DNA from 3 places in the Succiniclasticum sp. genome. Region 3 is predicted to be linked to each of the others. Evidence: riboswitches for the same ligand, from Rfam matches in the RefSeq annotation. Region 3 holds a riboswitch; each other region holds the start of a gene.

Region 1 (3,287 bases), on a different contig from region 3:
TGGCCCAACTCATATTAATCACACTGTTTTTGCCGGTAGTAAGATTTCCTATTGTTATAGCTGTTTTGGATTCATCCATGATAGGTTGTTTATCCGTTGTGCTTTCATAAAATAATGACGTTTCACCACTAAAATCATCTCCCCATTGAGAAAAATCTTCATCGTAAGAAGTTCCAGGTGTTAATATGCCGTTTTTTACAAACCAGTATGTATTAACCGAATATTCTTCTTGATTTTCAAAAGGTGCTCGTTCTCCTCCAGTTACGCATATAGTTCTGTCCATTGGTGCCCAATGTTCATTATCCATAACTTGTTTGGAATTATATGTCTTTTGAACATCGCCAATTTGAATGCTCGAACCAGAATCCTGCAATGAATGCACAACATCAAGTTCTGAATATTTTTCTGGGTGTTCATTCATATAATCTGTAAAATCATTTTCTTCGCCATACCAGCGGTTAGGATCCCAACTATTCATCAAATCATTGGCACGATTTAATTCTTCTTGTGACAGCGAAACCACATAATATTTTGGCAAATATTTTTTCATATATGTGCTGATGCCTTCCGTATCTTCTTCGTGTATCAACCGATATAACTCCTGTGCATAAACCGGGTTATGAAATATATACTCATTTGCAAGATTTTTATTCCAAAGAGGACCCGAGTTGCTTTGGATAACCAGTACTTTATATTCATTTTTTTGCTTGTCAGGATTATAATATCTTGCTACCACAGAATTAGGTAAATCGTCATCAGTACTATCTGATAAATCATACGCATAATCAATACCATATGTAAAATCTTTACCGCCATATATGGGATTCAATGAATATTCCGGATTGTAATCTAATACTTTTAACAAATCTGCATCTGCGGATTTGAGGACATTATAACTTTTATTATAGCTCAACCTGTACATGTCTTTAGCATAAGGTATATCCCCTGGTTCCATGTAATAGCTGGCATTTCCTTTCGTTTCGGTTAATGTTTCGGCATGTACATAGGGAACAGCTGTAATAAAACAGATTGGTATAATACATCCTGCCCGAAGGAAATGTTTTATTCTTTTTTCAAGATTATAAAAATATTTCCTTTTTGAGTAGTGGCGTTTCATATTTTTCCCCTTCTTAAAATAATTATTTAGGATATCGTTGACAAGTTACCTTGCCAACGATATCCCCTATTATAAAAGTTTTATCAATAACTAAAGATTTTTACTCTTTGCGCATGGCCTCGATTTCTTCACGTGTCAGATGAGGCCGAAGAACTGTTTGTACCGTTCCTGCAGGAATAGTACCAAAAGAGTTAACCGTTAAGTTCGTATTCAGTGCCAATACATGAGGGTCTCCACCAAAATCATTACTTGATCCACCATATTTTTTCAGAGCCACCGTTTTCTGTGTCCCGTTGGACAGGCAGGTTCCGATTGCGCCTTTCGTATAAGCAGAATTAACAACACCAAAGACAAATTTTGTAGCAGTAGCCATGTTTAGTCCTCCTTTACTTTAAACGCCATAACTTTAACATTAACCGGCTTCAATTAGCCGTTTCACAACGAAGCTTTTCATCATACAGTTTTCATTCCACCCTGGCTCACGCTCACAGGCATCCCTCCTTTTAAGTACCGGCTGGCAGGTATAACCAGTATCAGAAAAACAAAAAACCGATTCCTCTGTTGATTAAGAAGAACCGGTAGTTAACAGTAATATGCGAATTTGGGTATACTTAACAAGACGGTACGTGAAAAGGACACACATATCGCCTGTCATTTCCGATACAAAGACAATGAGTCCCGTTTTTGTCAATACGAAACACACTGCTCCAAAAGCATGTCATACAGTTACACTGCGACAGTCCTTCCGAATCAGATATACCCCAGCTTGTACTCGCAAGGTTTCAGGGTAGTCGATAATAGGTGGCACTCTGGCTGAGTTCATCATTCTGTTATCCCTTTGTGAGAGGACTGCGATAACAAAACTCCCCATACAGTTGCGGTAGCAGTTCCGGATTCCCACCGGATTCCCCACTTGGCCTTGCGGCCTCTATTACCCCTCTGTGTATTTGACAAGGTACATAAAGCAAAACGTAATTAAACATTAATTAGAAATTAATATTAATTAGCTTTATATTCTTAATTCTACTTAATCCTGTATAAATTGTCAAGCGCCTTTTTTATTATTTTTGCCTGCGGTTTCAAAAATGTGATTTTAATAGCCAATTGGTAAACCAAAAAAACACAAAAAAAAATTCCCCTTCTGTTTTCAGAAAAGGGGAAAACGTTTCAGTTTGCGCCGGATAGTTTTGGTTTTAATTAAAGATTATACGGAAACTCCATTATTTTTTCTTAAACGCGACCTGCTTCGGGCCTACGTTTACCACGTCATCCGGGATGATCACATCGTCGAAGCTGATGCTGCGGGTGTGTAAAGTGTGGCACCATTCGTGTTCGTTCCGATGCAGGAAACCGAGCATCACGATGGGGATCCAGCTGTAAATGAAGATGGGATATGCCAGAAGATACAGCCAGGATTTAAAGGAAGCGCGAATCTTCCAGAGCACCGCGACCGGGAAGATGTACTGCCCTACGCCGATGATCTGCCAAACCTGGATGGGAAGCACTTCATACAATACGTTTGTGTAGAAAGGAACCAGATTGTAAATGTACGTGCAGATGACAAAGAAGGTGGACAGCAGCAGGAAATACGGCTGTACCAGATTGATCATACCGTCCAGCACCACGATGTTGTGCTCGGTAATCCCCTTCCACAACATTTTCGGGATGTAACGGTTGGCTACGTCAAAATGACCCTGCGCCCAACGTTTGCGCTGGTTCCAGGCCGCTTTGAAGGTCAGAGGTTTTTCATCATAGATGACTGCGTCATGGGCCCAGGTAGTAGGAATGTTTTCCATCAGGGCCTTCATGGTGAACTCCATGTCTTCGGTCAGGCAGGTAGCGCCCCAGCCGTACTGCTTCAGCAGTCTGGTATCGATGCACATGCCGGTGCCCCCTAACACGCAGGACAGACCGATGTTATATTTTGCCAGATGCCAGATGTGGTTTACGATCCAGAAAGAAATGGAAAACATGCCGGATACCCAGGTATCGGTAGGATTTTTGGAATCCATATAACCCTGAATGAGGCGTTCCCCGCTGCACAGATGATTGTTCATGATCTTCAGGAAGTCGGGATGCACCAGATTATCGGCATCGAATATGCAGACTGCGTCATACTGGCGCTCCAGTCCGAACAGGCGCTGGAACATCCAGTCCATGGCAAAGCCTT
Region 2 (3,287 bases), on a different contig from region 3:
CCGTCAGTTTCTGCGTACCGGGCTTCAGTGATTCTTTCTTTTCGCTGCCGCAGCCACTGAGGGAGAAAAGCAATAGGCCGGCAAGAGATAAGGCGCAAACAGTTCTCAATTTTCTTTTCATTACACAGACTCCTTTTCCGTAGGATTGTGAGAGTAGATTAATGAATTATATAATATCCTTATATAATATAATTCGTAAAACAAAATAATTACTGATTTATAATTACTGATTTATCAGAACAATTTTATCAAAAAGTATGTATTTCCACAATAGTTAAAACAAAAAAAGTATAATATATTTTAATGATCAGGTCTGCCATATGCAAAACAACCTGCTAACGATACCAGTTATTGATAGCAAGTAAAATTAATAATCTTTTGACAAAAATTAATAAATAGCTTGACATTCTTAATAATAATTATTATTATAATAATGAGCTGAGAAACTGTGATGGTTGAAAGAGAGTCAGACAGTTTTCCGGTGAAGGGTAAGTTAAAATTTAATACAACAATAAATACAGGTGCCCGCAAGGGCCCAACAGAGAAGTCCGGTGCAAGTCCGGCGCGGTCCCGCCGCTGTAAGGGGGAGCGAGCTTCAAGCGTGTCACTGAAACCAAGGTTTTGGGAAGGCGAAGCGAGTGATGAATCCAAGTCAGAAGAACTGCCTGTATGGAACCCATTTCTTAACCCGCGAGCGACGGGGAGGAGATGACTGCGTGGCCGGTAACCGGCTGGCAGCTGCCTTCAAACCGTCTTTTCATAAACGAAAAGACGTTTTTTAATTCAGTTTATATTACGGCCTGGACAACCGTCATATAATGATTTGCCATTCTCAAACCTTCCGAATTTACGTGCGGGGTAACAGAGCCGGACACTTTGTTACCCGCACGGGTCTGAAGGTAAAAGAGGGGAATCGGGGCAGCGGCAGTGATCACTCTCACACGAGCTTGTTTTTTTATGCGGTAATATCCATCCGGCGACGGGTGGTTTTACATAGATTCAGCGACCGGGCGCATTTCCCGGAAGGAGAATCACTATTCTATATGAGGAGGTAAATTGTTTATGGCTGAAGAAACCAACATCGAGCAGTCCAAATCCAAGCCGATGACTGACAAGGAGTTGGAAGAACTTCTGCGTAAGTCCGAACAAAACGCGTCTTACCCGGATGTTCCGTTTGATGAGTTTACAGTCCCCACGCCGGAAGAATGGGTGGCGGCCTGTAACGAACTGTTAAAAGGCAAGCCTTTTGACAAGATGATGTACACCAAAAACTATGAAGGCATTACCTTCGATCCCATTTACACTCTGCGTAAATGGAAAGACATCCTGCCTACGGATGATTATCCTGGCATGGGCGATTTCCTGCGCGGCAGCACGGTGAATGGGTATGTTCATGAACCCTGGGGCATTGCGCAGGCATGCGATCTCACCGAACCGCAGGAAAACAATGAACTGCTGAAATTTGAAATTTCCAAAGGCAGCACGGTTTATCACGTACGGGTTGACAGTGCTACCCTGGCAGGCGTGGACGTAAAAGATGCTGAAAAACCCGGCGATAAAGGCGTAAGCCTGACCACGCTGGAGGACATGCATACCATGCTGGATGGGCTAGATCTGGAAAAGATTCCCTATATGTTATATACAGGGGAAGGTTCTGCCCGTCTGCTGGCTATGACCGTAGCCGCGCTGAAAGCTGCCGGCAAGAAGATTGAAAAGCTGCATGGTATTATCGGTGCCGACCCCATCGGCGAGCTGGTAAAGAACGGCAAGACGGCTGAAAGCCTGGATGCTCTGTATGATCAGATGGCAGGCGTAATCAAATGGGCGAAGAAAAACGCTCCCGGCCTGCGCACCATCCTGGTTCGCAGCACCGTATTCTCCCTGGGCGGAGCGGAAAGCGTTCAGGAAGTTGCCTATACCTATGCGGTAGCGGTTGAATATGTACGCCAGATGATGAAACGCGGTCTGGATATCCATGACATTTCCCAGGCGATTGCCTTCGAATTCAACCAGGGTGCCAACTTCTTCATGGAAATCGCAAAACTGCGTGCAGCCCGTCAGATCTGGGCCAACATCATGAAGGAATTCGGCGCGGAAGAAGCAGACCGTGCTTCCTTCGTGCATGGTCGCCCGGCAACCTTCACTAAGACGGTAATCGACCCCTATGTTAACATGCTGCGTAACTGCACCCAGTCGTTCTCCAGCGTAGTTGGCGGTGTTAACACCTTTGAAAATGAACCTTTTGACGAACTGATCCGCAAAGGCGACACCTTCTCCCGCCGTATTGCCCGTAACATCCATATCATGCTGCAGGAAGAATTCGGCATGCAGGCGCCTATCGATCAGGCCGGCGGCTCCTGGGCAGTAGAAGCGCTGACCAAGCAGATCACCGAAAAGATTTGGGCTAAATTCCAGGAAGTAGAAGCAGCTGGCGGCGTTATCGCTGCCCTGAAAGACGGCAGTATCCAGAAAGGCATCGCTGATGTCCTGGCTGCCCGCTTCAAAGCGCTGGAACTGCGTAAAGACCGCGCAGTCGGCGTTAATATGTATCCGAATATGACGGAAGAACCGCTGGATCCCCGTCCGGAAAATACCGAAGAAATCAAAAAGATCCTGGCTGCTGCAGTTGAAAAATATGAAGCTGACGTTGATGCAAAAGAAGCGGAAGCAAAACTGGCTGCTGTTAAGGCTGCTGCTGCGGACGTTCTGGTTGACGCGGAAGCGGAAGCATTTGCTGCCGGCGCCACGATTGGTCAGGTTGCCAAAGCGGCTGCAAAAGAAGCTTGCGGCTGCTGCTGCGACGTAACCGTAGAACCGATTGCGGAACATCATTGGACCGAACGGTTCGAAGCCCTGCGCAAAGATACCGAAGCCTATATTGCCAAGACCGGCAAGAATGTGGAAGTGTTCCTGGCTAACATGGGCCCGATTCCGCAGCATAAAGCCCGCGCTGACTTCTCCACCAGCTTCCTGCAGGTTGGCGAATTCAACGTGCATCTGAATAACGGCTTCCAGGACGACGAAGGCAAACCCAATTCCCGTTGGGAAAAAGCTGCGGCTGCCCTCAAGGCCGGCATCGACGAAGCAGGCACTCCGTATGACTGCGCAGTTATCTGCTCCACCGACGCTACCTATCCGGAAGACGTACCGGGCATGGCTCCGTTGCTGAAGGCTGCTAACCCGACCATGAAACTGTTCCTGGCCGGCGCTCCTGCCAAAGATATGAAACAGACGTATCTGGACGCAGGTGTGGACGACTTCATCAGCGTATCTGCCAACTGCTTTGA
Region 3 (3,287 bases):
ATGATTTGTGGCAAAAAGACCAGGGATGGGATGCAGAACGTAAATCGGGTCGTAAATTTGACGACAAGGTGGAATTGGATTTTTGGGAAAAACTGGCGCCCACATATTCCAAACAATATAATCTGTACAGGGACTCTTTAATCTTGCAGGACAAGTTGAAAGGAGTCTTTGGCGAAGGCCGGAAGATTATTGATGTAGGTTGCGGATCAGGTAATTTTTCCATACCTCTTTCTAAGTATTCAAAAGAAATCCTTGCTTTGGATTTTTCACCGGCCATGCTGGAGCAACTAGCAATAAGCATGAAGCAGGAGAAACGTGAAAACATCCGTATGATTTGCTCTAAATGGGAAGATTTTGCGGAAGATTATCCGGCGGACTTTGTCCTTGCGGTCAATTCTTTGTACAGGGTCTGCTATATGAGGCAGGTTCTTTCAAAAATTTCTGCTTATGGAAGAAAGGGTTTTGTTATTGTCAGGACCTTATTGCGACCGCAGATGTATGAGTTGTACAGGGATCTGGGACTTTCCTACCGGTTTAACAACGATTATATCCTTGTGCCGATGATGCTTTGGGATATGGGTATTAATGCAAATGTAGAATATATAACCTATACCAGAAGGAAAAGGTATAATGATTTTTCCGAAGTGGAAGCAGAGATGAAGAATGATCTGGGAGAACTATCTTTTTTGAATTTTAATGATCAGCTTTCGGAAAAATTCATGCAGAATGTAATAGAAGAAAAAAATGGCTTTGCTTATGATTCGAAACGGGTAGTACAAATTATTTCGTATATAAAAGAACGCTGAAGAACTGACAGTTTTTTAAATCTAATATTTTTTTACGGTGCAGTAATGCTTAAAATGCCAACAGGTGAAAAGCCTGTGCTGTCCCGCAGCTGTAAACATTATTCTGGCGGATTGGAATCGAAACCCATCTGAAACGATTGAATGTTAAGCCAGCAGGTATGCCGTATTGACCGGAATATAAACATTTTGCGAGTGACGAAATGGCGGGAGACAGAGAGAATCTACGCCTTTTTGTTGCTTACAAAAGGGCGTTTTTGTTTACCGGGAATAAGGTTGTTCCGCTGAGTAGGGCAGGATCATGCAAGACTGGCTGCAGGAAAGGTGTGCAATAATATTAATAGGAGGAAGACACTATGAAAAAACGTTCTAAAGGCATGTTGATGGCCGCTCTGATTTGCGGAATCATTATGCCGGTGTTGTATGGCGGAGCGGTTGCTCATGCCGAAAAAACACATTCATTCGATTTGCCGACGATTATTGTTGAAGCGGAAGGAAATGTTGTGGAACTTCCCGGCGGTATAGTGAATGAAACAGCAAAGATGGGTGTTTTCGGAAATAAAAGCCTGATGGAAATACCCTATTCGGAAATGAGCATGACGCAAAAAGCGGTGGAGACTTTCGTGAACCCGGCAGGACCGTTGCAGAGTGTACTGATCAACAATCCGTCTATCCGGACCAGTTCTACGTCTCCCATGTATTCCGATTTTTCCATGCGCGGGATTAACATGAACGGCAACCATATGATGCTGAATGGGATTCCCAGCCTGTTCTACCAGTTCGCTGAACCCCGTTCCCATTTTATTGAACGTATTGATATCACCTCCGGCCCTAACGCAGGCGTTAACGGTGTAAGCATGTCTAACAACGGCACCAACAGCGGTGCCACACCGGCTCCCGGTACGATTAACGTTGTGACCAAGCGTGCCAAAGATACTCCCATTACCCGTTATACCCAGACATTTACCGGTCGCGGAAACTTTGGTGAATATATTGATGTAGGCCGCCGCTTTGGCAAAAACAAAGAATGGGGCGTCCGTATCAATGGCGAATATTTGGATGGCGAACTTTCATCCAGAAAAGCAAAGGATAAAGAAAGAAATATTTTTGTAAATCTTGATCACCGCAGTGAAAAGAGCAACACCAATATTTTCCTGGGTCATTGGGATAAAAGAGTATATCACGGACAGCGCTGGTTCACATATAATGGAAAGAGTGATCTTCTGCCTGAATCGCCGAATTCCAAAAACAATTATGATTTTGACGGAACTGTAAAATATATGCGTGGATGGATGTTTACGATTAATCATGATCAGAAGATCGGGAAAAATCTGGATTGGTTTGTGAATGCGGGTCATCATTATCGTACGGGCTACAAATATAATTCATCGTCAGCGTTAAAATTTAACGAGTTTGGAAAATTTGACAGCTCCAATGTATCCAACGCACAGGCTGAAGAAGGAAACAACACCTACATTCAGACAGGAATAAGAGGAAAATTTAAGACGGGCATTATAGATCACAATGTGTCTCTGTCCTTTGACCGTTCCTATGCGAAATACTGGAATAATACCCATAACAGCGCCAAAGGAACAATAGGCGGCGATTTATATAACGGCGTAGCTTACCTGGCTGGTTTTGAAATTCCGGAGCTTCGTACACCTACATTGCAGTGGGACGAGGTCAATACAGGTATTACCATCGGCGATTCCATGAAAATCGGCAAGAAGTGGAATGTTTCTATAGCTGCTTCCAGAAAGCATGAAAACTTCAAAAACGAAGTAAACGGACAGAAGATTAAAAACAATAATATTCTTCCGACTTACGGCGTAACTTATCAGCCCACGGAAAACATAGCCATTTATGCTGGTCACACGGAAGCATTCTCAAGAGGTGCTGTAGTTTCGGGTACAAAATATGTAAATAACGGTGATACTCTTGATCCTTCTACCAGTAAACAGAATGAAATCGGCGTTAAGATAAAGAGCGGAAAGACACTGACGACTTTCAGTATTTTTGATATTGACCAACAAAGTATTATTGATACTGATTTGGGCGGTGGTATGTATCGCAGAGCTATTGATGGACGTGAACGGTTCCGCGGCGCTGAATTAACCTTTAACGGAAAACCGCATGACAAGTGGACATATACCGGCGGCATAATGTATTTAGATAATGAACGGCGTAAAACAGCCGGCGGCACCAATGACGGGAAATTTGTCAACGGCGTCGCCAAATGGAGCGGGGTGTTAGGTCTGATTTATGAGCCGGACGATAAATGGGGCATCATGGGCCGTGTAGTTACCTGCGGCAAGTCATTTATTGATAACACGTCTTCCCCCACGGGCAAAACAAGAATTCCTGCTTACGCGACCCTGGATTTGGGTGTAAACTACAAGGCGAAGATGGGCAAGATTCCTGTAACAGTATCCGCAACATGTTTCAATGTTTTGAATAAGGATTACTGGATGGGCAGAGGCAGTT

The links. Region 3 has a riboswitch for cobalamin ahead of ACZOWY_RS08680 (TonB-dependent receptor). Riboswitches for the same ligand answer to the same signal wherever they lie in the genome.
Region 1: another riboswitch for cobalamin. It lies ahead of ACZOWY_RS01495 (hypothetical protein); the one in region 3 lies ahead of ACZOWY_RS08680 (TonB-dependent receptor).
Region 2: another riboswitch for cobalamin. It lies ahead of ACZOWY_RS02325 (methylmalonyl-CoA mutase family protein); the one in region 3 lies ahead of ACZOWY_RS08680 (TonB-dependent receptor).

Annotation. Positions count from the first base shown of each region.
Region 1 covers NZ_DBMCWA010000002.1:54,288-57,574, reverse strand. Annotated here, with positions in the region: gene ACZOWY_RS01495 (hypothetical protein) at 1,218-1,490, opposite strand; cobalamin riboswitch at 1,900-2,065, opposite strand; gene ACZOWY_RS01490 (glycosyltransferase family 2 protein) at 2,338-3,287, opposite strand, start outside.
Region 2 covers NZ_DBMCWA010000003.1:15,250-18,536, forward strand. Annotated here, with positions in the region: gene ACZOWY_RS02315 (ABC transporter substrate-binding protein) at 1-121, opposite strand, end outside; cobalamin riboswitch at 503-683, shown strand; gene ACZOWY_RS02320 (hypothetical protein) at 642-782, shown strand; gene ACZOWY_RS02325 (methylmalonyl-CoA mutase family protein) at 1,105-3,287, shown strand, end outside.
Region 3 covers NZ_DBMCWA010000013.1:86,712-89,998, forward strand. Annotated here, with positions in the region: gene ACZOWY_RS08675 (class I SAM-dependent methyltransferase) at 1-806, shown strand, start outside; cobalamin riboswitch at 825-986, shown strand; gene ACZOWY_RS08680 (TonB-dependent receptor) at 1,160-3,287, shown strand, end outside.